One region of the Rheinheimera metallidurans genome, then DNA from elsewhere that is predicted to be linked to it. Evidence: predicted binding sites of a transcription regulator. Region 1 holds the regulator's gene; each other region holds the start of a gene.
What was found. The regulator FNR, encoded in region 1, switches genes on or off when oxygen is low (the NO sensors DNR and NnrR bind a similar motif). The targets are predictions, from matches to a motif close to TTGATNTANATCAA.
Positions count from the first base shown of each region.

Region 2: MN199_RS07755 (putative zinc-binding protein) is a predicted target of FNR. The motif match lies at 6,363-6,376, and genes of this name have one in related genera.
Region 3: MN199_RS01650 (cytochrome ubiquinol oxidase subunit I) is a predicted target of FNR. The motif match lies at 6,550-6,563, and genes of this name have one in related genera.
Region 4: MN199_RS04985 (acetyl-CoA hydrolase/transferase family protein) is a predicted target of FNR. The motif match lies at 1,462-1,475, and genes of this name have one in related genera.

Region 1 covers NZ_JALAHQ010000002.1:199,072-207,408, forward strand. The annotation lists gene MN199_RS06285 (FixH family protein) at 1-313, shown strand, start outside; gene MN199_RS06290 (heavy metal translocating P-type ATPase) at 327-2,708, shown strand; gene ccoS (cbb3-type cytochrome oxidase assembly protein CcoS) at 2,705-2,884, shown strand; gene MN199_RS06300 (sulfite exporter TauE/SafE family protein) at 2,881-3,555, shown strand; gene fnr (fumarate/nitrate reduction transcriptional regulator Fnr) at 3,583-4,311, shown strand; gene uspE (universal stress protein UspE) at 4,410-5,342, shown strand; gene ttcA (tRNA 2-thiocytidine(32) synthetase TtcA) at 5,423-6,346, shown strand; gene MN199_RS06320 (DUF2987 domain-containing protein) at 6,371-7,021, opposite strand; gene MN199_RS06325 (glucosaminidase domain-containing protein) at 7,023-7,886, opposite strand; gene MN199_RS06330 (alanine/glycine:cation symporter family protein) at 8,130-8,337, shown strand, end outside.
Region 2 covers NZ_JALAHQ010000002.1:509,791-518,127, reverse strand. The annotation lists gene MN199_RS07785 (YdcF family protein) at 1-553, shown strand, start outside; gene MN199_RS07780 (ABC transporter transmembrane domain-containing protein) at 572-2,311, shown strand; gene ytfE (iron-sulfur cluster repair protein YtfE) at 2,385-3,080, opposite strand; gene norR (nitric oxide reductase transcriptional regulator NorR) at 3,251-4,789, shown strand; gene MN199_RS07765 (YbaN family protein) at 4,789-5,175, shown strand; gene moeB (molybdopterin-synthase adenylyltransferase MoeB) at 5,168-5,923, shown strand; gene MN199_RS07755 (putative zinc-binding protein) at 5,920-6,303, opposite strand; gene MN199_RS07750 (NnrS family protein) at 6,432-7,634, opposite strand; gene MN199_RS07745 (MFS transporter) at 7,634-8,337, opposite strand, start outside.
Region 3 covers NZ_JALAHQ010000001.1:343,876-352,212, forward strand. The annotation lists gene zapE (cell division protein ZapE) at 1-248, opposite strand, end outside; gene MN199_RS01630 (amino acid ABC transporter ATP-binding/permease protein) at 294-1,925, opposite strand; gene cydD (thiol reductant ABC exporter subunit CydD) at 1,915-3,618, opposite strand; gene cydX (cytochrome bd-I oxidase subunit CydX) at 3,632-3,745, opposite strand; gene cydB (cytochrome d ubiquinol oxidase subunit II) at 3,763-4,899, opposite strand; gene MN199_RS01650 (cytochrome ubiquinol oxidase subunit I) at 4,901-6,460, opposite strand; gene MN199_RS01655 (MurR/RpiR family transcriptional regulator) at 6,599-7,459, opposite strand; gene MN199_RS01660 (TonB-dependent receptor domain-containing protein) at 7,588-8,337, opposite strand, start outside.
Region 4 covers NZ_JALAHQ010000001.1:1,054,662-1,062,998, reverse strand. The annotation lists gene fusA (elongation factor G) at 1-1,305, shown strand, start outside; gene MN199_RS04985 (acetyl-CoA hydrolase/transferase family protein) at 1,542-2,819, shown strand; gene MN199_RS04980 (M14 family metallopeptidase) at 2,857-4,653, opposite strand; gene MN199_RS04975 (efflux RND transporter permease subunit) at 4,653-7,733, opposite strand; gene MN199_RS04970 (efflux RND transporter periplasmic adaptor subunit) at 7,736-8,337, opposite strand, start outside.

The DNA.
Region 1 (8,337 bases):
GGCTAAATATCGTGAAGCAGAATTGCGTAATTTACAGGCATCAATATTAATTGCTGGTAATAAAGCCATTATCCACTTTGCCAAAAACAGTGTGTTAGAAGGTGAAGTACATCTTGATTTTTACCACCCTACTATTGCCGCTTCAGACTTTGCATTAAACGCCCAGCGCAGTGGTGAACAGCTTTATATTGCCGAGCTTCCTCTAACGCCTGATGGCAAGTGGCAGCTGGTGGTGTCGGATGCATCTAATGAATGGAAATTACGTGCGGTACTAGCACTACCGGCGACAACTGAAACTAAACTTGGTTATTGAGCAGGATTGCTAAGTGAGTACAAAGCGCTGTTTTCACTGTAATGAACCCGTACCCGCTGGTTTTAATTTCGGTTGCCAGTTTGATGGCGAAGCACGCTCTTTTTGCTGTGCCGGCTGTCTTGCCGTTGCTGATACCATCATAAAAAGCGATTTAGCCGATTATTATCGTTTTAGAACAGAACCTGCCAGCAAAGCCAACGCAGTACCAACTGAGCTAGCTGCAGCCTTAACCGAATTTGATACGCCAGATATACTCGCTGACATTAGTATCCAGCAAGGCGAATTAACCGAAATTGAGCTATCGATCAGCGGTATTAGTTGTGCGGCTTGTGCTTGGTTAATTGAAAAACAACTACGCCAACTGCCTGCAGTACACCAAGTTAATGTAAATTCGGCTACCCAACGCTGTCATCTTATTTGGCATGCAACACAAGCTCCCCTTAGTCAGGTGCTTAATACCTTAGCTAAAATTGGTTATCAGGCTAGCCCGTTTATTGCCGACCATGAAGAACAAATATTTAAATCTGAGCTACACCAGTTTTTAAAGCGCTTAGCGGTGTCTGGCATTATGACCATGCAAGTAATGATGCTGGCGGTTGCCCTGTACTTTGGTGACTATACCGGCATTGAAATATCACACCAAGGTTACCTGCGTTGGATCAGTTTAGTACTAACATTACCGGTCGTGTTATATGCTGCAATACCCTTTGTAAAAAGCGCTTGGCGTGGCATTAAAGCAAAACAACTGAATATGGATGTGCCAGTAAGCTTAGCTATTTACTATACGTTTTTTGCCTCGGCTTATGCCACTGCATTTAGTACCGGCGAAGTGTATTTTGAGTCGGTGTGTATGTTTACGTTTTTGCTGCAGCTAGGCAAGTTTTTTGAATACCGGGCCCGTGCTCGCGCGCGCGACGCCACCAGTAACCTATTAAAAATCATGCCGGTTGCGGCTACGCTACTGCATAATGAGCAGCAGCAAACTGTATCTGCCAAACGGTTAACTATTGGCGATATAATATTAATTAAACCAGGCGAAACCATCGCTGCTGATGGCGATATTATTATTGGTAGCAGTTCAGCTGACGAGTCGATGTTAACCGGTGAATATGCCGCCATCGCTAAAAATGTTGGCGATAAAGTTCTAGCTGGAAGTACCAATCATGATGGGTTATTACAGGTGAAAGTAACTCAGCCATTGTTATCGTCGCATTTAGGTCAAATTATCGCGTTACAGCAACGCACCTTAAGCCAAAAGCCCGCCATACTACAAAAAACTGATCGTTTGGCGCGGTATTTTGTTGAGCGTTTATTACTTATTGCTGTAGCAACATTTTTATTGTGGTATTTCTGGTTAGATGCTGACCGCGCCTTTTGGATCACCTTATCGGTATTAGTCGCTACCTGCCCTTGCGCACTTAGTTTGGCTGCGCCAACAGCTGTGACTTGCGCACTAGCTAGCTTAAACCGACGCGGTGTATTAATTAAAAACTCCATGGTATTAGATGTCTTACCCGAGCTAACTCATATTGTGTTTGATAAAACCGGTACCCTAACCGAAGGCCGTTTTTCTATCGCCAAAGTAACCATACTCGATGAGCGTTTTACTGTTAGTGGCGTGCTTAATTTAATTGCTAACCTAGAATGCTATTCAGAGCACCCTATTGCGCGAGCTTTTACCTCACACTTAACGCAGCAGCTAACGTTGCAGCAGGTAGATATTCAAGTGGGTGGTGGTATTTCAGCGCATTATCAAGATAAAGTGCTCAAAGTTGGCAGTGCCGTTTTTTGCAAGGTAAATAGCCCAGAACCGGCCATGGTGTACGTTAGCTACGACAATACCTGTATTGCCGCAATTAATTTACACGATGCCCTTCGCCCAGAAGTACCACAGCTAATAAGCATGCTACGCCAACAAGGCTATCAACTGGTTATGCTTACCGGTGATAGCTCAATGCAAGCCGAAGCTCTACAGCAACAATTGCAGTTCGATCTAATGAAAAAAGGCTGTACGCCAGCACAAAAGGTCGCAGAAATTGAGCGGTTAGTACAAGCTGGTCATAAAGTATTAATGCTAGGCGATGGTATTAACGATAACCCTGCATTTCATGCTGCACACGTGTCCGTTACGCTAGAGACCGGCAGCGATTTATCAAAAAACCAAGCCGATGTGGTATTGTTACAACCTAGCATTGGCTTGCTAAACGATTTAATGCAAGCTAGCACCCAAGCACAGCGGGTTATAAAACAAAATTTATATTGGGCCGCCGGTTATAATCTACTAATTATTCCACTAGCGGTGGCGGGTTATGTTTCACCTTATATTGCGGTGTTGGGTATGTCTTTTAGCTCGTTATTAGTGGTATCAAATTCATTAAGGCTGCTGAAAAAATGAGTGTTATATACGTTTTAATTCCGATTGCTATCTTGTTTGTCATTATTGGCCTAATTGTATTTTTCTGGGCAGTGCGCAGCCGACAGTTTGAAGACCTTGATAAAGAAGGCTTTAGTATCTTGTTTGATGACAACAAGCCGAAAAGTGCTGATAAACCAACAAAACCTGAACAATGATCCCCGATCTATTAGCCGCATTACTTATTGGTTTAATTGGCAGTAGCCATTGTTTGGTTATGTGTGGTGGCATTGCCGCCGCATTACAGTTGTCTATGCCCAAACAACGTAATGGCTACAATTGGCAACTACCTCTGTTACTTAGCCTAGGTCGCCTAACTACTTATAGCCTATTTGGCGCCGCTGTCGGTTACTTTGGCGCTAGCGCCATGCAATTAGCAGGCACGTCGTTATTATGGCTGCGTTTGCTGGCGGGTATTTTATTGTTAATGATGGCGTTATACATTAGCCGTCTATGGTTTGGTCTTATTCACTTGGAAAAACTAGGCCAAAAACTATGGCGACATGTGCAGCCGATAGCAAAAAAACTACTACCTCTTAATTCACGCCGTAAGGCCTATGCTTATGGTTTATGTTGGGGGGCATTACCTTGCGGTTTGGTATATAGCACCTTAGGCTGGAGCTTAGCCAGTGGTAGTTTATTGCAAGGTGCCGCAATTATGTTTAGCTTTGGTGTAGGTACGTTGCCTGCAATTTTACTTACGGGTAGTGCCGCAGGGTTACTTATCAAACTTAAAAATACCCTAATGCTGCGCTATATTACCGCAGCAATGTTAGCTATTTACGCTAGTTATACAATTTGGCTTGCTATCCGGCGTTTGGTTTTTTAACCTAGCCAATGTATTGATTATAGAAAAGTGAAGGACGCCGTTATGCAACGCTCAGCAATAAACTGTCAGGACTGTGGTTTCAGTCAGCTCTGTTTACCGTTCTCACTAAATAATACAGAATTAAACCAATTGGACGATATTATTCAACGTAAAAAGCCGTTTCACAAAGCAGATATGCTATTTGAAGCTGGCCAAAATCAACGCTGTTTATATGCTATTCGTACCGGTTCGTTTAAAACCTTTACCCTAACCGAGCAAGGCGAGCAGCAAATTACCGGTTTTCACTTACCTGGTGATATCGTAGGTTTTGATGGCTTAAGCAAACAGCATCACCCTAGCTATGCCGAAGCGCTTGAAACGGCAATGGTATGTGAAATACCGCTGCCGAATTTAGAAACCTTACTGGATCAATTACCCCGTTTACGTCAACAAATGATGCGTTTAATGAGCGAAGATATTCAAGCTGATCAACAAATGATGCTGTTGCTAAACCGTAAAACTGCCGAACAAAAATTAGCTACATTTTTATCTCAACTGGCACAGCGCTTCGCTAGTCGGGGCTTTTCTGGTAGTGAATTTCGTTTAACTATGACCCGCAGCGACATTGGTAACTACTTAGGTTTAACCGTAGAAACCATTAGCCGTTTACTCAGCAAGCTAGATAAAGAGCAATTAATACTCGTTAATGGCAAACTCATTACCATCCTAGATCAGCCACGTTTATCTAAACTAGGTGCGCTTACAGCTCAGTGCTAGATTTTATGCGTAATTATTTGCGCCAACGCAACTAAGTTTGCCTCCAGCCAGGTTATTTTAGCTACACTTAATACAAGCTAAGCTAAGTGGAGCACGTCATGTCAATCTACAATAATATATTAGTTGTATTAGACCCTAGCGTTGAAACGCAAAAGGCCCTTAACCGTGCCATTGAACTCGTTAGATTACAAGGTGGTAAGCTAACCGCATTTTTAGCGGTTTACGACTTTTCGTATGAAATGACCACCATGCTATCCGGCGATGAACGCGAGACAATGCGCCAAGCGGTAATTAAGGACCGAGAACTATGGGCGGGTAAATATATGATCGCGCCGCATAATATCGGTATCGATATTGAGATTAAAGTGGTGTGGCATAACCGGCCCTTTGAAGCAATAGTACTTGCGGTACTCGAAGATAACTACGATTTGGTGATTAAAGGTACTCATGATCATGATGTACTAAAATCAATGATTTTCACCCCTACTGATTGGCATATTTTACGTAAATGCCCTTGCCCAGTTTTAATGGTAAAAGACAATGAATGGCGACAAGGTGGAAATATTATTGCTGCAGTAAATGCGGGCAGTGAAAAAGAGCACCATTTATCACTTAACCAACGCGTTATAAGCAGAGCTTTGCAAATGGCCACACTGCTTCAGGCAGAAACTCATTTAGTTAATGCTTACCCTGGCACACCAATAAATATCGCAATTGAAATACCTGAATTTAATATTCAAGAATATAACAGCACCATGAAGCACCATCATTTTGACGCTGTTGCCGCTTTAGCAAAGCAGTTCGATATCGACGCTAAGCACTGGCATGTAAGCGAAGGTATTCCAGAAGATGTGTTACCAAAACTGGCGAAAAAGCTCAATGCGACGATGATGATCATCGGCACTATTGGCCGTACCGGATTGTCGGCTGCTATCATAGGTAACACTGCTGAGCATGTTATTGACCGCCTAGACTGCGACGTACTAGCAGTAAAACCCGCTAATTTTGTCTGCCCATTGCACAAAGACTAACATTTAACACGACACAGCTTTGGTATTGGCGCACGCTTCGTTATAATGTGCGCCATTTTCATTAGTGGTAATTTTGTTTTATGACTCACGCAGCGCAAGCCAAAGCACAATATAATTTAAATAAACTCCATAAACGCCTGCGCCGTGGCGTCGGACAAGCTATAGCCGACTTTAATATGATTGAAGAAGGCGACAAAATTATGGTGTGCTTATCTGGCGGCAAAGACTCTTATACCCTATTGGACATTTTGCTGAATTTACAACAATCTGCGCCTATTAACTTTAAAATTATTGCGGTAAATTTAGATCAGAAACAACCCGGCTTTCCAGCCGAAGTACTGCCAAATTATCTAACCGGCATTGGTGTCGATTTTCAGATAGTCAATGAAGACACCTACTCTATTGTTAAAGATAAAATTCCTGAAGGCAAAACCACTTGCTCACTTTGCTCTAGGCTGCGTCGTGGTATTTTATATCGTACGGCTAAAGAACTGGGCGCGACTAAAATTGCATTAGGTCATCATCGTGATGACATGTTAGAAACGCTGTTTTTAAATATGTTTTATGGTGGGAAATTAAAATCTATGCCGCCAAAGCTAGTTAGCGATAACGGTGAGCATATTGTGATCAGGCCTTTAGCTTACTGTCGCGAAAAAGATATCGAAAAGTACTCACAAGCCCGCAGCTTTCCAATTATTCCGTGTAATCTATGTGGTTCACAAGATGGATTACAGCGTCAAGTGGTAAAGGAAATGCTGCAAGATTGGGATCGTCGTTTTCCTGGTCGTATTGAAACCATGTTTCAGGCCATGCAAAATATCGTGCCATCCCACATGATTGACAAAAACTTGTTTAACTTCGCCGCGCTAAGTAAAGACACCGAACTAAATGAGCGAGATACCGCCTTTGATAGAGAGAGTATCCCTGCTATACCTGTGGGCTTAATCGTAGATGACGAGCAAGCTGAATCCAATCATAATGTGCAAATTATTGCTTTAAACTAAGTAACATCGCAGTGTTAGTAAAGCTTATTTAACACTGCTGCCAATTAACGGTAATATATATTGTGGCCGCTGATTAAACTGCCAGTTGGTTGCTGCCGGTAACAATGGCGTTGTTAAACGAATATAGCAACGTCTTGCATCGCAGCGAGTAACATCAGCTGCCGTTATAGGCATCTGCGGCGTAGTGGTATCCTCAGCGAACTCAACAATCACACCTTCAACAGCAGGCAACCAACGTTTACTGAACCCGGCCATATCATCAAGTAGCAGTGTAAATTGGCGTTGATAATGCTGCACAGTAGCAAGCTCTAAACTGGTATTTAAACGCATCCGCGAACGCAACTTAAATTGTATCTGACACGGCTCGGCGTTATCGGCCTGTAATACCGTAAGTATCGCGTTACTATCTTTTAAGGCTTCATCATAAGGTAGGCTAATTTCACCATTACCTGCAATATCTAGCGCAATATCGTGTCTGTCACTGACTAATTTTAAACTATAAAACCGACAAGGTTGCCCGCTACGTTCACCAATTAGGGCAAAGGCTAAAGTAATATCGCTGTATTCAGGTTGTTGTAGCTTTTTCATCCGTGCGTAAAAGCCGTTATAGTTCATCATTAAATCGGCAGAAACCGGTGTGGCTAAAAGTAGTAACAAAGACAATAGAAAACGCATTTTATTCTTCCAATAATTTACGGTTAACGCGGATCATGCCACTAATTTCAGCTATATATTCCTCGCCACGTTCAGAGTACGAACCTAAACCTGCGGCCAAGGTTTCACCGCGCACGGGCTTATTTTCTGCTCTTAAACTTGCTCTAATGCTACGTAAGTGTTCGTAGGTATGGAATGTATTTAAATTATAGAAATACCCCTTAATGCTCGCAGCAGGACTATTAAAACTTGCTACCTCATGATATTGGCCTTCTACTCGTTCTTGCGGTACTAATCCACACCCTATACGAAAACACCACTGACCAAAAAAGTTATATCCTTCAAGCGCAAACCGACTTGTCCCCCACGCCGATTCATTAGCAGCTTGCATTAATACTAGTGAATCAGGAATAACATCAACCCGCAACAATAGCTCGGTTAATGTTGTCTCATCAATTTCATCGACGTCTAAACGAAACTCATCACACAAACTGTATAGAAATGCATACTCCTCCAGCGTAACACGTAACCGTTTTTGTCGCTTTTGCTGAATTTCTAACAATTGTCGACGTAGCTCGCGTAGACGAGCATTTTCGCGCTTAACGTAAGGTCGCAAATAATTAAAAAAGTTACGTTTTTTTTCTGTTACATTTTTAATTTGATTAAAATCTGGCAAGCTAACAAATGTAGGTAGCGGCTGAGTATAAGCTAAACGTTGCAGAACCTTTTTCTGATCTGCTTGGTTTAGTGCCGTTATGCGGCTAGGCTTTTGCCACTCTTCTAGTGAGTCGAGCTGCCTTATCGGTTCTAACTCAGCAAAGGGACTTAATACAGCAACAATGACAGCCAGCCAAAATATAACAGCACTGATTTTTCCTAATACCATTGTTCACCTGTTGTTTGTGTATCATTACTAAACAATGCTTATAACCAGTTTATAGCAATAAAAAACAGTCATTTTACCTGTATCAGCGTCGTTATACGACCAATAAATACGATACCTTGCTCTACTCCCACTCGTTAGCTATAGACAAGTAATAGTTAAGTAACAGATAAGGCCTTGTTTCTGCGTGAATAACACAGTAGTCTTGCCTATCGCATTAGCCATCCATACTTCTTAATAACATTTATGAATAACGACTTTTCGTTCCAGCATGCATTTGAAACCCTAACATCGCATCTTTCTGCTGTAGTGTTTTATGCCTTTAACATTAATGATGTCAGTATTCCTTTAGTGCTAATTTGGTTAATTAGTGGAGCGTTAATTTTCACACTTTATCTGGGCTTTATTAACGTGCGTGGTTTTGGCCATGCTATTAGTTTGCTAAAAAACAATA
Region 2 (8,337 bases), 310 kb from region 1:
CCTTTATGTCGGCCAAACGGTTAGCCATGCTATAGCACCTGGCAGTGCAGTGGTATTATTGGGCTGCGGTGGCACAGACGATAAATTAACGGCCTGCGCTAGTGCGCGTATACAACATTTGGCCGAATTATTACCAGCAGAGGGCGCAAGCGTACTGATGACCAGTAAGCATTGTAAGCCGTATTTAAATAAGCTGAAGTCGTTAATTGAACATAAACAAGTTGCGGTAGACTGTATTGATGGCGGCGAAAATACTTATCAAGAATTTAATAGCCTAGCGGCAAGAACTGAATTGAAACCCGATTATATTGTTACTAGCGATTTTCATGCGTGGCGGGTAAATCAGCTGGTTAAACAACACAATATGCACAGCAAGGTGTTATCGACGTCCAGCCAAACCTTTCGCGAGCTAAACTGTAACGGTAATTGTATGTTTACCGTCAACCTGTCTAACTTTGATTTTTATAGCAAGCTGATCTCTGAGTTCTCTAGCTTTGCCGTATATTCACTGACCTATAGCTGGACAGACTGGTATATTCCCGACACCGAATAAACAAAGGACACCTAATTAATGTCGCAACCAAAGGTATTGCCCTGGATTGTTGGCTTTTTACAGCCGTATCGTAAACGTGTGTTGCTGGCATTACTGTTTTTACTGATTGGTTCGCTTGGCTGGCTGGCGCTGGGACAGGGCGTGCGCATGTTGGTCGATGACGGCTTTGTTGCCAATAATACCGATAAGCTAAACCAAATTACCGTTGCTATCTTGTTGCTGTGTTTACTTTCTTCCGCCGCTATTTTCTGCCGATTTTACTTAATGAGCTGGCTAGGTGAGCGGGTTAGCGCCGATATTCGTAATAAGCTATATCAGCATATGTTAAAGCTCTCGCCAACGTTTTATAGCCAAATGCGCACGGGCGAAGTCATTTCGCGTTTTACCGCCGATACCACATTATTACAAAGTGTGGTTGGCTCAAGTTTATCTATGGCCTTGCGCTCGGCTGTTACCGCAGTGGGTGGCTTGGTTATGATGGCATTAACTAGTTTTAAAATGACCGGTTTGGTGCTGTTGGCTGTGCCTTTAGTACTGCTGCCGATTATTATTCTTGGCCGTAAGGTGCGTAAATTGTCGCGTGCCAGTCAAGATAGGCTAGCCGATGTTGGTGCGTACGTTGATGAAAGCATACACGAAATTCATACCGTGCAATCATACGGCCACGAACCACGTGATCAACAGCTGTTTGCTGGGCGTATTGAGCAAGTAATGCAGGCAGCAGAAGGGCGGATTTTATATCGTGCCATGCTTATTGCTGGCGTTATGTTGCTAAGTATTAGCGCCATGGTATTAATTAGCTGGGTCGGCGCACGAGATGTGATGCACGGTAACGTTACGGCCGGTCAGCTTACGGCTTTTATGTTTTATGCGGTGATGGTGGCAGGTGCAGCCGCGACCATCAGCGAGGTAATTGGCGACATTCAACGGGCGGCGGGTGCCGCCGATCGCCTAATTGAGTTAGTCAGTGCACCGGTAGACATTGGCTCACCAGCGCAGCCAGTATCACTTAGCTTGCCGGTGCAAGGGAATATTCGTTTGCAGCAACTTAGCTTTGCTTACCCACAAGTAGCAGATAGAACCGTGCTGCATCAGCTTAATTTAACGATACAACGCGGTGAGCGGGTAGCATTAGTTGGCCCCAGCGGCGCGGGTAAAACCACGTTATTTCAATTATTGCAGCGTTTTTATTTACCTAGTTCAGGGCAAATTTTACTCGATGATACCGATATCAGCTTATTAGATTTAGCCACGCTACGGGCACAATTTGCTTTGGTACCACAAGACTCGGTTATTTTTGCCAGCTCTGTGTTAGAAAACGTGCGTTATGGCCGGCCCGATGCTACTGAAGCTGAAGTGCGCCAAGCCTGTATTGCTGCGCGCGCTGATGAGTTTATTCAGGAGTTTAGCGCCGGTTATGCCACCGAGCTAGGTGAGCGTGGTGTACGGTTATCGGGTGGACAAAAGCAGCGTATTGCTATTGCCAGAGCCATACTAGCCGACCGACCTGTGTTGCTGTTAGATGAAGCCACCAGCGCATTAGATGCGTTAAGCGAGCTGCAGGTTAAACAAGCGCTAGATCATCTGATGCAGGGTAAAACCACATTAATTATTGCCCATCGCTTAGCGACAGTGATTAACGCCGATCGTATTTTGTTATTAGATAAAGGCCAGATTATTGCCAGCGGCACCCACCAAGAGCTAATGCAAACTAGCGAGCTGTATAGCGAGTTAGCCAAACTGCAATTATTAAGTTAATAAGCGGACCTAAACAGTGGAATAAACCTGTGTTAATGCTTAAGCACTAACACAGGTTAGATACGGCTAAAAACTACTGACAACCACCGCAGCACACACCACCTTCGCCGTGCGCTTTGGCTTTAGGTTGCACAAACAAAATTTCGTTTTCTAATAAAATGTGCTGCATTAAATCTTCTTTAAGCTCTTTTAAACCAATGTATAACGCCGTCCAAGTATTACATGCGTGTGCTGGCAGCGTAATGTTGTTAGTTAATAGCTCAAGTTTTTCTAACGCATCACCGTGCTGTATATGTTCTTCTTCCATTACGCTTATCGGGCCAGCAGGATAAATACCGCCAGCTAGCATTGGAAACAAAATTTGTTCTTCTTTCATCATATGGCTTTCTAATTCTTGATACATATCATCAAGGTGATCAGTTAAACCGGTAGGGCAACTTGGGTCATCACCGTGCACATGCTCAACCCGACGCGCTAAGCGGCTAAGCTCTGGTAACTGTAAACGATGACGTTGATGAAAACGTTCTAAAATATGCGTTATTAACTCTTTAGTTGGTGCTTTGCGCCAATCGGTAAACTGAACTGGCTGTAAAGTTAATGCGGTTAAGGCATTAACAATATCTTGTTCTGGCAGGCCTTTTTTCGCTAATGCGTCGCGTAAGCTGTGCTGGCCACCACAACAAAAATCTAATTTATGCTGATGAAATACCGCTGTGGCACCGGCTACTGATGTGGCAATTTGGCCTAAAGACTGATCTAATAATTGCATACTAACTCCTGCATACTTAACGAAATATTCCGCGTCCTGCACGCGACTACAGTTAAAGAGCAAGAGTCAGGCCAAAACTACCACCTTTGATTTATATAGCTTTATTATGTGTCATGGTACATTACACCCACTCAATTTCGGGTTTAATGTACCCAAAGGTAAAAACTACCATGCTGGAAGAGATTTTAGTTGTTGATTTGGTAACAGATTTACCAGCAGCAGTTAGGTTGCAGCGTTTGGTAACCACGCTATGCAACCATTTTACGTGCGGTGCGGTTGGCTTATTAAAGCTAGAACATGATGTGTTAAAGCCAGTGGCTATGTATGGTTTAGTGCGTGATGCGTTGGGCCGACGTTTTACGGTGGCTGAACACCCAAGGTTGGCGGCAATATTAGCCAGTCGCAATCCGGTGCGGTTTGAACCTGACTCTGAATTGCCGGATCCGTACGATGGCTTGCTGGCAGAAAAGCCTGGCCACGCCTTGCCGGTGCATGATTGCATGGGCATTTCGTTATACATAGAAGGCCGTTGCTGGGGCGTACTAACTTTAGACGCGTTACAAGCTGGCAGCTTTTCCGAAGCGACACTATTTGAACTACAACGTTTTAGCTTATTTGTTGAAGCGGCGGTGCGTATTACTGAGCTAGAGCAAGCTAACCGTGCGCTAAGATTAAACCATCAAAATGGTAGTCAGCAATTTGAACCTGCGGCACAGCAGCGTTATGAGCTAATAGGACAAAGCAAAGTATTGCAGCAAATTCTGCAAGAGCTAACGGTGGTGGCCACCTCAGATTTGCCGGTGTTATTGCTGGGTGAAACTGGCGTAGGTAAAGAACTGTTTGCACGGCATTTACATCGTAGTTCGTCACGCTCGGGTAAACCACTTATTTACATTAACTGTGCGGCCTTGCCAGAAAGCTTGGCTGAAAGTGAATTATTTGGTCATAACAAGGGCGCATTTTCTGGTGCCCATACTGAACGCGCTGGTCGGTTTGAAGCCGCCGATGGCGGCACCTTGTTTTTAGATGAAGTAGGTGAGTTACCACTGGGTGTGCAAGCTAAGCTGTTACGGGTACTGCAAAATGGTGAAATACAACGCTTGGGTTCAGATAAACCACGCCAGGTAAACGTGCGTTTGGTGGCGGCAACAAACCGCGATTTAAAACAACAGGTCAAGCAGGGCGAGTTTCGTGCTGACTTGTATCATCGCTTATCCGTATATCCGCTGCCTATTCCACCTCTGCGGGAGCGGCGCGACGATATCCCGTTATTAGCGGGACACTTTCTTGAGCAAAACAGGGGTCGTTTAGGCTTACGCGCGCTGCGTTTATCGCCAGAAGCCGAATTAGCGTTACTCAGTTACGATTGGCCGGGTAATGTGCGAGAGCTAGAGCATGTTATTAGCCGCGCGGCGATAAAAGCTTTAAGCCAAGGCGTGGCGCGCACAGATATTGTTACTCTAGGTGCGGAGCTGCTTGATATTGATAGCGTAACTGCTGCTGTGCTGCATAGCGCGCAAAATGCGCAAAACGTATTAGCTAGCAATAACTTAGCAATTCCACTTAAGTTAGCAGTAAGCCAGCTGCAACGGCAAATGATAGAAACGGCATTACAACAAAATAAGGGCAGTTGGTCGCAAGCCGCACGACAGCTAGAGTTAGATCCCAGTAACCTGCATAAATTAGCCCAGCGGCTGGGTTTAAAATAATGTGGCAGTTTACACGAGTGTTAGCATGGCGAACACTGGCTATTGTTAGCCTAATACTGGGGTTAATTGGTATACCTTTACCGGGTTTGCCCACGGTACCTTTTGTATTATTAAGTGCTTGGGCCGCCGGCAAAGGCTGGCCAGCATTAGAGCAAAAGCTATTAGCTCATCCCACACTTGGCCCACCAATACAACAATGGCGAGCGCACGGTATCGTGTCGCGGCGCGCTAAATATCTGGCCAGCATAATGATGGCATTAAGTGCCATAATGCTCCAGTTTTCGGCCGCGCCTTGGGGCATGAAGCTGGCATTGCCGTTATTTTTACTTGCCGTAGCAGTATGGCTATGGTGCCGACCCGAACAGATAGAGCAAAACCATGACTGATATTTTAACCCCTGCGCAGGCGATGCGTTACAGCCGACAACTGATGCTGCCGGCGCTAGATTTTCACGGCCAAGAAGCACTATTAGCCAGCAAGGTGCTTGTTATCGGCATGGGCGGCTTGGGCTGTGCCGCAGCCCCCTATTTGGTGGCGTCGGGTGTCGGCAATATTACACTGGTTGATGATGACAATATTGATAGCTCAAACTTGCAGCGGCAAATTTTATATAGTGAAACCGATATTGGTTTGGCAAAAGTTGAGCAAGCGCGACAACGTTTAACCACATTGAACAGTGGCATTACATTAACAGCAATCAATAAACGCCTAACGGCAGAGGACTTGTTAACGCTAATACCGCAGTTTTCTTTGGTATTAGATTGCAGCGACAATTTAGCCACCCGCAATGCCATTAATGCGGCCTGTGTGGTCGCTAAAGTACCGCTGGTATCAGGCGCAGCCATTCGTCTGGAAGGCCAAGTTGCTAGCTTTAGCATGAATGGCGAACAAGCCTGTTATCACTGTTTAAGTCAGTTATTTGGTGAACAGCAACTGAGTTGTATGGAAGCCGGAATTTTAAGCCCCGTCGTAGGCATAGTTGGCACTATGCAAGCGCTTGAAGCCGTAAAAATACTGGCAAAACTAGGTAACCCGTTGTTTGGCAAGCTACAACTGTTCGATGCCATGCACAGCCAGTGGCGGCAATTTAATTTAGCTAAAGATCCTGCTTGCAGTGTGTGTGCTCAGGTTTAATTAGGGTTCGCCATCGGCGCTAAAATATCTTGGTGTACCATTTTCATTAGCGCATAGGTTTCGGCTAAACCGCAGTCTTCACGCTCGCGTTTTTTATACCCTAACGACGTTAATTCAAGATGCCAGGTTGGCACTACATCTATTGTTGCGAGTGTTTTTTTAACGCAGTTTAAAGCACAACCATCCACGGCTAGAATCGGCCGCCCAGATTTAGCCAACTTAACCAGTTGTTTAACGTTACCGCCGATACCCGCAATGCAAGACATCTCGGCTGAGCCTTCACGGTCTAGTACTACGGCCAGATCATTAGCTAGCTGCGCTACATTAGAGCAACCAGAGCATGAATAAACCAAGGGTTTGTGGTGCTGTTCGGTGTTCATACTGAATTCCATGCAATATAACGATGAATTTCAGTGTAAAGCCGCTACAGGCTAGCGGCTTGATATAAATCAAAGCGCAGTAGTGTTTACCTCTTCATAGGTAAGCTACTGCGTTTTGTCTTGTCGGCTTAACCCGGACGACCATCGGGTCTTGGTGTCGTCAGCACTGGAAAATACACTATCACATACAAGGTATAGGCGGTTACCCAGCCAATAGCCGCTAACCATAACCATTGCATGGTTTGCTCTGGCCAAAAGCCAATCAGCACGGTGCGGCTAATGGCGGCAATAATAACTAAGATAAACGCCAGCGACATAATAGTTTTAGGTTTTAATACTCGGCCACTGTGGCCTAATGATACCCGCGCCATCATCGATAGAATCATTGAACCCATAGCGCCGGCAGTCAGGGTATGCAGCGCTATGCTATTGCTAATATTAACGCCAGCATAACGTGCACTGTATAAGGCTAAGCCAATCGGAATACACCAATAGGCAATATGTAACGACCAAAGTAATGGCACCTTAACGGTGAGCCAAAATTTCCAGCGAAAACAGCGTATCGCAGTAAAAATGGCACTAATAGCAAACAAGATACTGATTGCCAAACTAGGTAAGCGTGTCGCTATGTTTAAAAAGTGCAGCGCAAAAATAAGCCATAACGAAGTTAGTGCAATGCGGTCAACCCAAATTATGGCTTCCGCTTTTTTCGTTTGTGTGCCATTAGCGGTAAACATTGGCAGCACGCGGCCACCGACAATTGCCATTAACAAGGTAATTAACCACACCGCGTTTTGGCTGCCCAGTTGCTGAATGTCATAACGGTTGTACGCCACGCCGATATACATTAACGCGTTACATGCGGTGATTAGTAATAATACCGGTATAAAAAACAGGTTACGTTTTTGCCCAGTTTTAACTAGCGGTATCGCGAGTAAAACGGCGGATAACGGTAAAAATAGTAGGTCAACGCCAGCCACTAACCATAGTGGTAAGCCGGCGCCAAATAACAGCAACAACCTAGCGCTAAACCACAGTGCAACAATAACGAAGAGTGTTTTACCGTGAGTGGCGCGCAGGCCACTCCAGTTTTGCACTGCTGTAAGTAAAAAGCCTACGATGATGGCACTAACAAAGCCAAAGATCATTTCATGGCTATGCCAAAACATTACGTCACGAAATGGCGTTAACTGAATATTGCCAGTGAGCGCTAATACCCAAAGTAATATAGCAATGGCGCTAAAAGCTGCGCCAAATAAAAACATGGGTCTAAACGCCTGACGCAGCAGCGGTGATAGCTTTTGCTCAGTGGCTAGATCGGTGATTTGCATTAGTCATCCTCGTCCAGTAAAAAATTATGTTCGCGAGCGCGGTGTAGCTTATATTGATAGCGCGCAGCCTGATTAGCAAAAAACATGGTAATCATGCACAGCGCTAACACGCCATACAAAATCATAAAGCAGCCGGTAACAATACCGAGAATATCTTGTGCCATACCAAACAATATTGGCAGCGTGCAGCCACCTAGTGCACCAATGGCACCAACAAAGCCACCAGCACTACCCATATGGCGCGGATAATAATCATGTAATACTTTATATACGCTAGCTCGGCCAAGCCCTTGGGCTACGCCAATAATAAAAATAAGTAGCGTAAACCACCAGACATTCATTGAAATTTCTAGTTGCACGTCCTTTTCTACACCGTGGATCACTAAAGTAGTGGGGGGATAACTCAAGAAAAACAAACAGACAATGCATACCCAGAATACGCCCCAGTTTACCGCACGGCCGCCGTAGCGATCGGCAAACCAGCCACCTAGTGCGCGTATCATACTGGAGGTAGCAACAAAAAACAGCGTAAATGCCATTGCTTGCGGCTCAGTCATTTGATACGCCTGCATATAATACTGCGGTAGCCACAACAGTAGGGCTAAAAAACTACCAAATACAAAGTAATAATACAGGCCAAAACGCCAAATTCTGGCATCGCTAACTAATTGCTTTAAGTTTAATGCCGAAGCGTTAGGCTGTG
Region 3 (8,337 bases), on a different contig from region 1:
ACCCGTGCCATAAAGTGATGAAAATGCAGTCTGATTTTGCGCGGTGTTTGCACCTGCTGGTAAAATTGATCCATCAATAAGGTTTTACCCCGGCCAACCGGGCCATAAATATATAAGCCGTTAATGCTGGCGTTGATATCAGCATTAAGCTGCTGCGCTAAAGCATGTAATTGCGCCAGCAGTTGGTATTGTTGTTCATCGTAATGCAACTGACCTTGTTCAATTAGCTGTTGGTAATGCGTTAGCACGGCTGCTTATAATCCTTTTAACTTAACACCCTAAATATGGCTAGTTTAACACGGTTCTAACTGTAGGTGTTTAGCATGGGCAATGCTAACCCGCTGATGACTAACAATAATCAGTAGGCCATCGCGTTGGCGTTTCAGCAGTGCGGCTAATACCTGTTCGGTGCTGGCGGGGTCTAGCCCGGCGAAGGGTTCATCGAGTAATAATATCGGCCTTTCTGCTAATAATAACCGCGCTAGCGCAATGCGCCTGGCTTGCCCGCCTGACACTGCCGCGCCATATTCGCCCATCACCGTATCTAAGCCAGCGGGCTGTTGCTTAGCCCAATCCGCTAAGGCGACGTCAACAAGCACCTGCCACAGTTTGTCATCGCTAGCATCTGGTGCTGCTAAACGCAGGTTTTGTGCTAGCGTGAGATCGAAAATATCTGGTTGCTGAGTGAGGTAACCTAAAGTTTCGTCTAACTGCCAGTGCGCATAAGCGTGGTTATTTAATTCAAGTGCACCGGTGCAGGATAATTGATTAGCCAGAGTCATTAGTAGTGTGGTTTTGCCACTGCCAGATGCACCACTAATTAATAGAACATCGCCGCTGCGCAGGCTGAAACTGACGTTATCGGGGCCGTGCAAGGCTTGGCCTTGTCGAGCAGACAGTTTACTGACATTTAAACTAAAGGGTGCATTAGGTATGGCCTGCTTGACGTCAGCTACAACAGCATAGCCGTCAGCTAACTGATTTAACCGATCTCGTGCTGACATACTTAAACCTAGCGCCATAAAGCTCTGGCATAACGGCAGTAGCGCTTCATTTAATGCCCACAGTGCCAACAGTGCAGATAGCAATAAGGGTACGCTTAGCACCGCATGGTTCACCAAGACACTGCCTTGCCACAATAATGCCAGTAGGCTAAGTGCCAACAAGCTTTGCTGAATTAAGCTAACCCGACTAGCAAGCTGCTGCTGACGTAATTGTAGGCTCATGTAAGCATGGTCGTGCTGGCTAAAATATCGAGTTTTGTCTTGCCAACGCTGCCAAAGCAATAATGAGGTTAGCATTGCTAATGGCTCTAGTAATACGGTGCGACGTGTTGCTGCAGCTTGAGTGTCTTGTTTGGCCAGTGCAATGCCTGGGCGTAATGTAAGCAGCGGTATTATTAGCGCGAATACTAGCGGTAGGCCTGCGCTATAAAATAGTGCTGGCGCTAGCAGGTACCAAAATAATAATACCAGTGCGCTAAGGCTGCAGGCCCAAAACCACGGTGTAACGACTTTGAGTGGCAGCTGGTCAAGTAAATCAATATCAGTAACTAAGCGCTGTAAGGTATCGGCTGAGTGGCGGTTATGCTGCTTGCTGCGCGCCAACGTAGCAAAGCTCTGTACGCGTAAATCTTTTAGTAAGCCCAACGCAGCATAGTGCGAAGTTAGGCGTTCGGCATAACGCCCAGCAGTGCGGCCAATAGCGCATAAGCGAATAATGGCGGCGGGGCGAAAGTAATCAAAACTTATTGCACCAATGCTGGCCATGCCGGCTAAGGCTGCGGCGCTAATAAACCAGCCTGATAAGGCCAATAAGGTAACGGCAGACAATAGCGTAATAAACCCCAGCAACAGTGCTAATAACCAAGCTTTGCTGCGGCTATGTAATAAGTTGCGCAACTTAATTGGCTGATTAGCTAACATGGTTAAACGTTGCTCCTGTGGTCGGCTTAGTGCTATCGGCAAGATTTATTACCTTATCGAGCCAAGCTAAACCGTCAAGCTGATGGCTAACAATAATCACTGTCTTGCCCACGCTTAACTCGGCAATAAGCTGATGTAGTCGATAAGCTGTGTCGGGGTCTAAATGCGCAGTGGGTTCGTCTAATAACCAAAGCTGGCTATCACGCAGTAGCAGTTGTGCCAGCGCCAAGCGTTGTAATTGGCCACCAGATAAACCTAGCCCGCGTTCACCTAACACAGTATTTAACTGCAGCGGTAATTGCTGAACTAGTGGCCATAGCTCTACTTGTTGCAAGCTGGCAATCAGCTGCTGCTCACTGGCTTGTGGTGCGGCCAAACGCAGGTTGTCGGCAATGCTGGCGGCGGCAATACTGCTGTGCTGCGCCATATAACCCAGTTGCTGTTGCCAGTGCTGGCGCTCAAGTTGCAGCAGCGGTTGTTGATTAACTAAAATACGGCCTTGATAGGGCAAAAAGCCAAGTAGCGCATGTAATAAACTGGATTTTCCACAGCCACTTGGCCCTTGTAATGCTATACGTTCGCCTGCTGGAATACTTAAGTGTACCGGTGCTAAGCGTTGTCGGCCATCGTTACCAAGAATGTGCAGTTGCTGTAATTCAAGGCTTGGGGCTTGGGTTAGCGTAAGTTGCGTTGTACCAGGGTGCTGCCAGGCATGGCTTTGCAGTATGGGCGCAAGCTCGGCTATTGCCGCTTCGGCTTGCGCTTTGGCATGGTAATCACTGCCCAGTTGGCGCAGTGGCGCATAAAATTCAGGCGCTAATAATAAAATAAATAACGCACCTTGATAAGGCACCGGTATTTCACCTTTGGCCCAAGGTAATATACCCAGTAAACCCAAACCTAAATATACGGCTAATAAGGCGATAGCTAGCGCCGAGAAAAACTCCAGTACTGCACTAGATAAAAATGCTAGTTTAAGCACCGCCATAGTGCTGTCGCGGTAGCGCTCGGCAGAGTTCGCAACCGACTGTTCGGCGCGCTGGGTTGCTTGCAATTGTTGTAACGTATTCATACCGCGAACTAAGTCTAAAAACCGACCGCTCATGCGGCTTAGTAATTGCATTTGGCGCTGGCTGGCCGCTGCGGCAGCATTACCCAGTAGCACCATAAATATGGGTACTAACGGCGCGGTAACTAATAAAATAATACCCGCCAGTGGGCTGTAAATAAAGGTGGCAATAACCAATAGCAGCGGTGTTATTAATACTAAATAACGCTGCACATAGTAACGGCTGATAAAGCCATCTAACGCATCAACTTGGTCTAGCAATTTACTACTTAAGCTACCATCACTGCCATATTGGCTTTTACCTGGGCCGGCTGCAGCCAGCTTATCGAGCAAACTGCGGCGTAAATTTTTTCGTACCGTTAAACTGGCATTAAGGCTTAATTGCTCACGGCCATATTGCAACAGTGGCCGGCCCAGTAAACATAATACTAGCCAAGGTAAAGCTGAGATTAATAGCGTGCTGCTAAGTGGTTGCTGTTGCTGACTGGTTATTAGCCAATCAGCAAACAGCATTGCCAACAGATAGCTTTGCAAAATAAACAGCAGGCTACTAGCAACCGCCAACAGTAAGGCTAAGTGCAGAAGTTTGTGCTGTGGCCGCAGTAATTGTTTTAACTGCGCCACAGCGGTAACCGAACTAGTCAGCTTGAGTTTCCTCGTCTTCGTAGCCTTTAAACTCCAGCCACATTGCGTTAATAATGCCAAACGAGCAGGCCATTAATACGCCTAAAATCCAGGCAAAATACCACATGATTTATACTCCTTGGTTTAGTACAGCGAATTACTGTTATCGCGAATATGCTGCTCGGTAACTCGGCCACGCATGACAAAATAACTCCACGCGGTGTACATTAATATTAAAGGTACAAAGATACAGGCAACGACAAACATAATCATCAGCGAGGTTTCACTAGCGGTAGCGTCCCACATAGTTAAGCTATGCGCAGGCGTGCTACTAGAGGGCATAACAAATGGGAACATACTAATGCCGGCAGTAAGAATAACCATAGCAATGGCGGTAGCTGAGCTGACAAAAGCCGTAATATGCCGCTGCGCTTTGCTGGCTAAGGCACAAACTAAAAAGCCTGCCACACCCAGCGCTGGCACTAACCATAACAACGGCCATTTACCGTAGTTAGTAAACCAAGCACCTGCTGCTATGGCTACGCTCTTTTCGGTGGTGCGGTTGGCGCCGTTAGTATCAATAATACTAGTAACGCTGTAGCCGTCTACGCCAAAATATAGCCACACGCCAGCGAGGACAAAAATAACCGCGCACACTGCGGCAACTGCTGTAGAGAGTTTTTCACTGCGCACTTTAAGTACACCGTCGGTTTTCAGTTGCAGGTAAGCCGCACCATGATTAACAAACATCAGCAAGCTAAGCACACCAGCAAGTAGTGCAAATGGGTTTAATAACGCCCAAAAGCTACCGGTGTAATGCAGGCGTAGAATATCATCAAAGTAAAACGGTACACCTTGCAGTAGGTTACCAAAGGCGACACCAAAAATAAGCGCTGGAATAGCCGAGCCTGCGGTTAGCGCCCAGTCCCAGCGGTTACGCCAAGCATCGTTATCAATTTTAGAGCGGTATTCAAAACCTATTGGTCGTAAAAATAAGGCAAATAATGTCAGCATTAATGCGATATAAAAACCACTGAACGACGCAGCATATACCGTGGGCCAAGCGGCGAATAAAGCACCGCCGGCGGTAACTAGCCACACCTGATTGCCGTCCCAGTGCGGGGCAATGGTATTAATCATCACGCGGCGCTCGGTATTGGTTTTACCAATAACTTTTAGTAAGGCTGCTACGCCCATATCAAAACCATCGGTAACGGCAAAACCAATTAGTAATACGCCAATCAGCAACCACCAGATAAATCTTAGTGCTTCGTAATCCATGTTATGCCTCCTTCGTTACAGCAGGGCTTTCTAAATCATATTTGCCGGTATGTAAGGTAGATGGGCCAATTTTGGTGTATTTGATCATTAGCCACATTTCGATAATAACGAAGATGGTATACAGCACCACTATGCTACCCAAACTAAACCAAATATCGCTGACGCTAAGTTGAGATACCGCCATATGGGTTGGTAAAATTTCACCAATCGCCCAAGGCTGACGGCCATATTCGGCAACAAACCAGCCAGTTTCACACGCTATCCAAGGTAAGGGTAAGCTAAATACGGCAAACCTAAGCAGCCATTTGGGTTTGCTTATAGTGCGCTTGGCGCTGTGCCAAAATGATAGAGCAAATAGCAGTAGCATTAACATGCCGCAGGCCACCATGACACGAAACGCCCAAAATAACGGCCACACTTTAGGAATTGAGCCTTCTACCGCAGCGGCTATTTGCTCGGGGCTGGCATTAGCCACATCGTCGGTGTAGCCGCTTAATAACATACCGTAACCTAAATCGGCGCTAACTTCGTTAAAGCGGTTTACGGTAACGGCAGATTTATCGCCAGCGCGGTATTGCTGCATTAACACATAGGCTTCTTGACCACGAATTATACGTTCTAAATGTTGCTGTTTTAGCTCGTGCAAACCCGGCACTTCTTTATCCAGCGAACGCGTGGCAATAAGCCCTAATACCGCTGGAATTTTTAACGCGTAGTCGGTAGTTTGGGTTTCACTATTGGGTAAACCAAATAAGGTAAAGGGTGCTGGTGCAGGGTGGGTGTGCCATTCGGCCTCTACTGCGGCCAGTTTCACTTTTTGCACGTCACCTAGTTCATAACCTGATTCATCACCCAGTACAATAACGGATAATGCGCTGGCTAAACCAAAGGCTGACGCGATAGCAAAGCTGCGCCTTGCAAAGGCGAGGTCGCGGCCTTTAAGTAAATACCAGCTAGAAATTGCTAACACGAAAATGGCACCAGTGACATAACCGGCTGATACGGTATGCACAAATTTGACCTGAGCGACGGGGTTAAAAATAACCTCGCTAAAGCTGGTTAGCTCCATGCGCATGGTATCAATATTAAATACTGAGCCAACCGGATGCTGCATCCAGCCATTGGCAACTAAGATCCACAGTGCGGATAAGTTGGTCGCTATGGCCATTAACCAAGTAACTAATAGGTGTTTTTCTTTACTGAGTCGATCCCAGCCAAAGAAAAACAAACCAAATAATGTTGATTCAAGGAAGAAAGCCATTAAGGCTTCAATAGCCAGTGGCGCGCCAAAAACATCACCCACATAGTGCGAATAGTAGGACCAGTTTGTACCAAACTGAAATTCCATCGCGATACCGGTAGTTACGCCGATTGCAAAGTTAATACCGAATAACTTACCCCAGAATTTGGTCATATCACGATAAATGGTTTTGCCGGTCATCACATAAACCGATTCCATAATTGCCAGTAAAAATGCCAAACCGATAGTAAGAGGAACAAACAGGAAGTGGATCATTGCCGTAAAGGCGAACTGAAGCCGTGATAGGTCTACAATATCCATCTGCATACTCCGCGTGCGCAGGTTAAAAGGAGCTGTACTCACAAAGTGGTACAGTTTTGACACTATACAAGCATAGGCAGCTAACACCTATGTGTTAGATCAAGTTTTCAAAACTTTATATTAGCGAAATTGAATATTTTACCGTTTGCGCGCTAAAAAGGTATCGACAGCTTTATTTGATGCTGCAAGTTTTTTTCGCCCTTGGGGGCAGGTTTGAGTTAACAAAATAAATAAGGTATCTATAACTAACTCTTGGGCGTTGCGCGCCAGTATTGATGATAACCGTGCTGAACCCTCGTCTGCCACCGTGTACAAGTTTACTCCAGCTAGCTTAGCCACGCTATTATTGCCATAAGAGGTAATAGTGATTATCTGTACACTATTGGCTGCGGCTTGTTCGGTTATTTTTACACTATCAGGTGTTTCGCCTGATTCACTTAACACCACCAATACGTCTTCTAAGGTGTAATTAGCAATATTAGCGAGCTGAACGTGGGTATCGGTTTCGGCTAATGCGGCAATACCTAATTTTTGCAGCTTAAAAGAGAAATCTTTTGCTACTAATGCCGAGCCGCCTTTGCCACATAACAATACTCGTTTAGCATTACGTAACCATAATGCCGCCTGTTCAAAATGAGTTTGCGAGTTAATAGCATGGGTTTTTTGCAGCACATTAATTTTGCTCGCAAGTAATTTTTGCGTCATGGCGCTAAACGTATCGTCTAACGAAATTTCACCATGCAATTTATCAGTGCTTAGTATCGGAGCTTGACGATGTAGGCTGTCGTTAATGGCAAATTTGAAATCAGGGTAACCTTTATAGCCTAGTTTTTGGGTAAAACGCACCACGCTTGCTTGGCTTATGCCGACTGCTTTAGCCAGCAGTTGTGAGGGCATATCACGAATATGATCAGGGTTAGCTAAAATGTAGTCTGCCAGTTGCTGTTCAGCGCGAGGAAGCTTTTCACGTAGGGCATTAATTTTATCGAGTACAGACATCTGGTGGTCCTGTTTACTTGGCAGCTAGGCACAGTAGGGTAAAACGGCTTTAACCAGCAGCTTATTACGATAGAAACCAATTGAAAAGCCCAGCCTGTAATACAGGCTGGGAAACACCGAGTCTTAGCTTAAAACGCGGGTGTGTAACGCAGTGAAACGCCTAAAGTACGACCTAAAACTGAGTAATCGCTAACGGTATTAAAATGGTTAGCGCCAGATAGAGGTAACGGGGGGGCTTTATCTAACAAGTTATCAACACCGGCTGTAACGCGCACCTCATCAGTTGCTTGCCATGATGCTGATAAGTCAATGTAGTTTTGCGCGGCAATACTGATACTGCGGTTAGCATCATTTTCAACCGAGCCAATACGGCGCCAGCCCAGTTGTACGCCTACTGTGTCAATATTCCAGTCTAGTGTCATGCGGTGTTTGTAGTCAGCTTGTAACACGCTAGCAAAGTCGCCTGAACAAGCACTGCCAAAGGTACCTTTACAATCTATTGCGGCAACTGTGGCATTATTTTGCCGAGTTTGTTTAGTAATAATTGTACCTTGGTATCCCGCTTTCATGCTGCCGCCCATAAAGGCAGGTGCTGCAAAGCGGTAATTTAATGCTAAATCAAAGCCACTTTGTTTCATTGCAGCTAAGTTAAAGTCGTTCACTATGGCGGTGCTAATTAACCCCGTTTGTGGGTTACGTGGTACTGCGTCACATAATGGGTTGCCGGCAACAGGGTTGTCGATATAGCAGTTTTTCAGTGCGGCAGCGGGCTGTATTTGGCTTACCGCGTCAGTAATTTCAATATTGTAGTAATCCAAAGTTGCATCGAAGCCGTCGATATAAGACGGTGTGAACACCAAGCCTAGGGTCGATGATTC
Region 4 (8,337 bases), on a different contig from region 1:
GGTATGCAATTAGTATTAGACGCGGTTGTTGACTATTTACCATCGCCAACTGAAGTTGACCCACAGCCTCTGACTGATGAAGAAGGCAACCCAAATGGCAAGTTCGCCGTTGTTTCTGCTGACGAGCCGTTCCGCGCATTAGCGTTCAAAATCATGGATGACCGTTTTGGCGCCCTAACCTTCGTACGCGTATACTCTGGCGTATTGAACAAAGGCGATACCATCCTTAACTCATTCACGGGTAAAACTGAACGTATCGGCCGTATGGTTGAAATGTACGCGAATGACCGTATCGATTTAACCTCAGCTCAGGCTGGTGACATCATTGCGCTAGTAGGTATGAAAAATAATACCCAAACTGGCCACACATTGTGTGATCCTAAGCATGAATGTACGCTAGAGCCAATGGTATTCCCAGAGCCAGTAATTTCAATCTCTGTAACGCCAAAAGACAAAAACTCAGTTGATAAAATGGGTATTGCTATTGGTAAGATGGTTTCAGAAGATCCAACTTTCCGTGTTGAAACTGATACCGATTCAGGTGAAACCATTTTACGTGGTATGGGTGAATTACACTTAGATATCAAAGTAGATATTTTAAAACGTACCTACGGTGTTGATTTAGTTGTTGGTCAGCCTCAGGTTGCTTACCGTGAAACTATTACTCGCGAAATCGAAGATAGCTACACGCACAAGAAGCAATCTGGTGGTTCTGGTCAGTTTGGTAAAATTGACTACTTCATTCGCCCTGGCGAGCAAAACACTGGCTTTAAATTTAAGTCTACAGTAGTTGGTGGTAGCGTTCCGAAAGAATTCTTCCCAGCCATTGAAAAAGGCTTCCAGTCTATGATGACTACAGGTCCTCTGGCCGGTTTCCCAGTATTAGACGTTGAAGTTGAACTGGTAGACGGTGGTTTCCACGCCGTTGACTCATCAGCTATCGCGTTTGAAATCGCGGCTAAAGGTGCATTCCGTCAAAGTATGCCAAAAGCAGGCCCGCAATTACTTGAGCCAATCATGAAGGTTGACGTGTTCACCCCAGAAGATCACGTTGGTGATGTTATCGGTGACTTAAACCGTCGTCGCGGCATGATCTCTGGTCAAGAAGCTGGCGCTTCTGGCGTACGGATCAAAGCTGACGTGCCATTATCAGAAATGTTTGGTTATATCAGCAGCCTGCGTACAATGACATCAGGTCGTGGTCAGTTCTCTATGGAATTTGCTCACTATGCTGCATGCCCTAACAACGTAGCTGAAGCGGTAATAGCTAAAGAAAAAGAAAAGAAAGCAGCTAAAAACAACTAAGCTGTTTGCTTTAAGCAAAAGCCCCGCTGGCATCACGCCGCGGGGCTTTTTCATTTCGACAATACCTCTAACGAGCAGATTAAAAAAATTAATAGCGGTAGCATTACTAACACCTTATTCATTATCCTTTAGTTTTATAACACTGGCTGTAACTCTTTGATCCCTGTCATAATGTGCGCACAGAAAACGGTTAGGCTAAATGTTACTTAATCTAGAAACGCTAGGAGATCACACCAATGCGAGTTGATAGTGCAGAACAAGCTCTACAAATTTTATCCGATAATGATTCAATCTGGTGCCATTCAATGGCGGCTACCCCCTACTACCTATTACAAGCGCTAGCCAAGGTTGCACTTAGCAAGCGCAACCTAACCTTGCTGCAACTGCATACTGAAAATAGCGAAATGCTTTGTGCGCCAGAGCTTGAAGGCCATTTACGCCAGCGCTGTTTTTTTGTTGGTCGCAGCACACGCAATGCGGTTAACTGTGGCCGAGCCGATTATGTACCGATTTTTTTATCAGAAATTCCTAAGCTATTTCGTCGCCACGAACAAAAATTAGATGTTGCATTAATTCAGGTGTCGCCACCAGATAATCATGGTTTTTGCAGCCTTGGCGTATCAGTTGAAGCCACTCGTGCCGCGTTACAAATGGCAAAAAAAGTGATTGCTTGGGTTAACCCAATGATGCCACGCACTCATGGTGATTCGTTTATTCATATTAGCCAAATTGACCGCTATGTTGAGCATGCCGCGGCTATTCCACTGCACTTACCGGCAGCACAGGATGCGATAACCGACAAAATAGGTAGCAATGTAGCCAGCCTTATTCGCGATGGTGATTGCTTACAAATGGGTATTGGCGCGATTCCTGATGCGACATTGCGTTATCTTACTGATCGCCAGCATTTAGGTATTCATACCGAAATGTTTTCAGATGGTGTATTGCCACTGATTGAAAGCGGCGTTATTACCAACCAAAATAAACGCAAACACCGCGGCAAAATTGTTACCACCTTTGCTATGGGTAGCCAGAAGCTATATGACTTTATCGACGATAATCCACTGGTTAGCTTTCTTGATGTGGAATACACCAATGACACGGCAGTAATACGCCAAAATCCGCAGGTTGTGGCAATTAATAGTGCGTTACAAGTCGATTTAAGCGGTCAGGTCTGTGCTGACTCGTTAGGTACTAAAGTATATTCAGGTGTCGGCGGGCAAATGGACTTTGTTCGTGGTGCTTCGTTATCTGAGGGCGGCCGCGCTATTATCGCCCTGCCCGCTACTGCCGCCGGTGGTAAGGTATCACGTATTAGCTCGCTATTAAGCCCTGGTGCCGGTGTAGTTACTACCCGTGCTCACGCCCACTATATTGTGACTGAATACGGTATTGCTAACCTAAGAGCAAAAAGCTTAACCGAACGCGCGCGCGGGCTAATTGATATTGCCGCCCCCGAATTTCGGGCCAGCCTAGCTGAACAGGCTTGGCACGATTGGGGTTTAAAAGTATAGCTTTAGGCTAAGTCGAGATAGAGATGCAAGCGCAAGCCTACATCTCTATTAATACCGGATATTTAAGGTAATTTTGGTCGTAATACGGCATCTGGCGATAAAACCAGTTATAACGCTCACGAGGGCTGCTACGCAGTGCTGCATCATTTGCCAGTGCTTGTTCAAACTGCTGCTTTAAATCGGGCTGCTGCTCTAGCATGGCGTTAATTAGCGGCTCTATCGCATAGGGCTCAAAGTATTCAGTACGCTCAAATAGGGTTGGGAAGAAGCCCCAACTAAAGAATGAGTCTGGCGCACTTGGTTCTAGCAGCGCTACCGCCAACCGTCCCAGCGGCTGATCTGTACTCACCTTTATCCAACCCGCAGTTAAGTTACGACTGACATTTTCCTTACTAAATTGCACATTTTGCGGCATAAAATGCCCTTCAATCGGGGCATTAGTAAAACTATGACGGGTTACCGTTAACTGCTGTGCAGTCAGTTTTTGTGGCGCGGTTAATACACTTAACTCAATGCCATGTATTTTCAAACGCTGGATCACCTCGTGCTGCTCAGGTGGCAACCAATAAGCTTTAGGAATAACAGTTTCTTTATCTGCTACTTTATCCCAAAATATTGGCAGTTTTTCGTATAACTTCGGCTCGCCGGTCCAGTACACATAGGTATCGCCACTAACGGCTGAAGGTTTAAGTTGATAAGCCATACCTTTAAAATCGACAAATTCAGGCTGTTCACTGGCTTTATAACTTAACACCATGCGTTTAGGCCGCGCTTGTAAATCAGCTTGTCGGGCTAAAATAAGCGCTTTGCCTTGCTCATTAAGTAATTTTAACGTTTGCTCTAGCAAAACATAGGTACCGAGTACCCGCTGACGGTAAGGTTTGAGACTATGGTTTTCTACCAACACCGTTGGCAAATGCCTAACATCACCATAACCATTAGAGTAACGTGGGCTAGCTGTCCAGCCGCTAATGCCTTTACTGAAATCTTTGCTATCAACACCAAATACTAACGGTCCGGGAATATGCCCAGCATGAGTTAGTGCAGCATTTACCGCGGGCCGATATAATTTGGCTAACCAACTGGCACCATTGGGGCTAATCGCAGCAAAGGGTTCGTTAAAGCCATAAGTAATGTCGTACTGATAATCTTCGCCATCAGTAACGTGAATATCGATATATAAATCCGGTTGATACCGGTTTATTACATCAATTAATACGCGCATTTCTGGCGTGTCGGCTTTAGCGTAATCACGGTTTAAATTCAGATTTTGCGCAGTTGCGCGCCAGCCTTGGGTTATTGGACCGCGCTGGTTCATCCGACTGGTAACCGAACGACGTTCGTGACCATCTGGCGAGAATACCGGGATAAATAACAAATCAGTATTAGCGAGTAAATTAGCTTTATCACCATGGGCAATATCACGCAGTAACATTAAACCTGCATCTTTACCGTCAATTTCACCGCTATGAATACCGGCTTGCACTAATAACATTGGCCTTTGTGGGTTTTGTGCAATCTTATGCAGTGCCGAACTGGCCTTAACTAAGTACAACGGCCGCCCCTGCGCACTTGAGCCTAGCTGCTCTAGCTCTAGTAAATCAGAGCTATCAACCAGTTTGCGTAGATACGCTAAGGTAGCGGCATAATTGGGGCTATCAGTTAAATCAGTAAGCTCAGCTGGGCTAACCCAAGGATGATTTTTATTTTTAATTAAGGCTTCACTCGCCCCCTGCCACTGCGGTAATGGGGGTAACCAATCAGTAGCGGCAAAAGCACCCGCACTTAACAGTACGGTACTAACGAATACTGGAGATATAAACTTACTGATCATTATTCTGTTCTCGTTTTTATTTTAAATACTGTGCAATACAACACAGGTAAGAATAACAAGGTGAGTACTGTCGCAAAACCTAAGCCAAACATAATAACTACTGCCATACTGGCAAAAAAATCGTCTACGAGTAACGGCACCATGCCAAGAATAGTGGTTATTGCCGCCATAGCAACCGGCCGCACCCGACTAACCGCACTTTCAAATACGGCTAAATACGCTTCTTTGCCTTGCTCTAACTCAAGCTTAATTTGCTCGACCAGTACAATACCATTTTTAACCAGCATGCCGGACAAACTAAGAAAGCCCAATAGCGCCATAAAACCAAAAGGGGCGCCCATTAAGCTTAAACCAAAGCTGACTCCAATAACCGCTAACGGCACACAGGCCCAGATCACTAGCGCTGAGCGTAATGAATTAAACAACAACACGGTAATAATAAACATTACCAGATAACCTAAAGGTAGCGAACCAAATAGCGCCTTTTGCGCTTTTTGCTGCTTTTCATATTCGCCACCCCAGTGTAAAAAATAACCCGCAGGTAAGGGTATGGCTTCAATCTTATCTTTTACTCGCGCTAGCAAGTTCGCTGCGGTATCGTCGCCAAGAATATCGTGGTCAGCCATTACTGTTATGGTGCGCTTACGATCACGGCGCTGTATTTGTGCATCTTCCCACTGCAAATCAAAACCATTAACCACTTGGGTAATAGGGATATAGCGGCCAAGTTTACTGCTGTATACCTGTAAGTCATATAAGGCATCAACATTATCACGTTCGCTAAGCGGAGAGCGCACAACAATAGGTAATAAATGCGTACCGTCACGATACACACCAAAGGTTTTACCCGATAAACTGCTAAGCATCACATCATCAATATCTTGTTTGCTTATGCCGGCACGGCGCGCCATAGCTTCATTAAATCTTGGCCGGATCAGCTTTTGCCTATTACGCCAGTTGTCGCGAACATTATGCGCACCGGCATCGGCGAGTAATATCGCTTGTGCTTGCTCAGATAACTGCCGTAACACATCAGGATCAGCGCCGCTAAACCGCGCTTCAACTTTAGCAGGGGTTGATGGCCCTACTTCCAAGCGCATTAGCTTAGATTCAATATTGGGATAATGCAGATAAATATGCTCGCGCACCTGAGCCATTATTGCCGGCAACATGGCTTTATCTGCCATGCGCACAATGAGCTGACTGTAATCAGCATATATTTTTTCTGGCTGGTAAGTCAGCATAAAGCGCTCAGCGCCGCGGCCAGAGGTTGAGGTAATATTAATTACACCCTCTTGCTGTTGCAAATAGGCCATAATTTCTTCTGCTTGCGCCGTGGAATACTGAATATCTGTGCCAGCAGGCTGCCACAAATCAACGAGAAAAATAGGCGTATTAGAGGGCGGAAAAAACACCTGCTTTACCTTGGTGAATACCAATAGACTGCTAACTAGCAACGCTAAAGTTAAGATATAAGTTAGGGCGCGATAACGCAGCGCTAAGCGCAGAGCCGTGCGATAGACGTTAAAAATAACACCTTTGTATAGGTCCGCATCATTAGTTTGTGTATTGTTTTCTGTAGAATTTGCTGGCGACAACCGATCTTTAAATAACATACTGGCAAAAAATGGCGTTAAGGTAACGGCTGTTACCCAGCTGAGTAACAATGACACTAGCAATACCCAAAACAAACTGCCCGCAAACTCGCCAGTAGCGTCGCTAGATAAACCTATAGGCGCAAATGCCGTTATCGCAATAACGGTGGCGCCAAGCAGTGGCCACTGAGTTTGCTTAACAATTAACGATGCCGCGTCTGCTAATTTTAAACGGCGCTGCATACCAATTAATATGCCCTCGGTTATCACAATGGCATTATCAACCAGCATACCTAAAGCAATAATTAATGCCCCAAGCGACACGCGCTGCAGTTCAATTTGCATTTGCCGCATAAATATAAAGGTGCCAAGCACGGTAAGTAATAAAATTAAGCCTATTAAAAAGCCACTGCGCAGCCCCATAAATACCAGCAGCACGATAACCACAATAGCCACAGCTTCGGCCAAGTTAATAATAAACCCGGTTACCGATTGCGATACTTCATCCGGCTGGTTGTATATGGTGTGCAGCTCTATACCCATTGGCCGATTATAATTTAGCTGTTGTAAACGCAGCGCAACCTGCTCGCCAGCTTTTACTACGTTTACGCCAGAGCTAAACGAAATGCCCAAAGTAAGGGCATTTTTACCGGCTTGGCGGATCACCTGCATCGGTGTTTCGGTTGGCGCGCGATACACGGTGGCAATATCGCCAAGGTAAATTAGCTCACTTGCGGCGGGGTTACTTATAATTAGGCTTTCAAGTTCAGATACATGCTGAAACTCGCCAGTAGGGTGAATTCTAATACGTTCGGCATCAACTTTAATTGAACCTGCATTTGACACCACATTTTGGCTTTGAAACAGGTTAGCCAACTGCGCGGGTGAAATACCAATTGCGGCTAAGCGTGAGCGAGAAATTTCAACAATTACCTGTTCCTGCTGTGCACCACCAACCACTATTTTACCTACCACCGACAAGGTAACTAATTCACGACGCAGAAAATCAACGTAGTCACGCAGCTCATCATCAGTAAAACCATCACCGGTAACCGCATATAAAATACCATAGACATCGCCAAAATCGTCGCGGACACTGGGCGCACCAACACCAGGTGGCAGTTGGCCTTGTAAGTCACTGACTTTATGCCGTAGTTCGTCCCAAATTTGCTTTAGCTCTTTAGCTCGATAAGTGTCTTTCATATCAACCATAATTTGCGACATACCAGCACTAGACACCGAGGTAACATGATCGACATAAGGCAGTTGTTGAATGGCATTTTCCAGCAAATAGCTAACTTCTTCTTCCACTTGTTGCGGTGAAGCACCTGGATACTGCGTAATGATCATGGCTTGTTTTAGCGTAAACTGCGGATCTTCTAAACGGCCTAAACCACTATAAGCAATAGCGCCGCCAAATAATAAAATTAAGGCAAACAGCCATGATGAGGTACGGTTTTTAATAAAGTAAGCGGCAAAATCCATGATTACAGCCCCCGCTCACGCACCCACGGCCTTACTTGCTGTTTTTCACTAAGCTGCTGCACGCCAGCACTAACAATCTGCTCGCCCACTTTCACACCTGAGGTTACGGCTAAACCGGCACTCGTTAGTTCGCCAATGGTAATTAAACGTTGGTTAACTTGCTGTGATTCAGGGTTATACACCCAAACATAATTCTGTTGCTCATCCACACTTTGCGCTGCAGGGCTAAACACCGCACTGGCGGGAATATAACTAATATAATTGTCGTGACGGCTAACTTTATCCATCTGCACAATAACGTTAGCCGTCATGCCAGAAAACACATTAAACTCTTCTGGGTTCGGCATACTAAACACCACTTTATAGCTATTCGTTGCTGCGTCTGGGCGAGTATTCCATTCTTTAATTTTTGCTTGATAACGATATTTTGGATGCGTGTCAAAAATCACATCGGGCTTATAATCGACCTCTTTTTTTACGCTAGAAATAACATCTTCTGGCACTTGGATTACAATATCGATACTGCCACGTAACTGCAGCTCTAAAATAGGTTGTTGCGCGGCCACGTTTTCATGATTTTCAATTAACTGATGAGAAATAATGC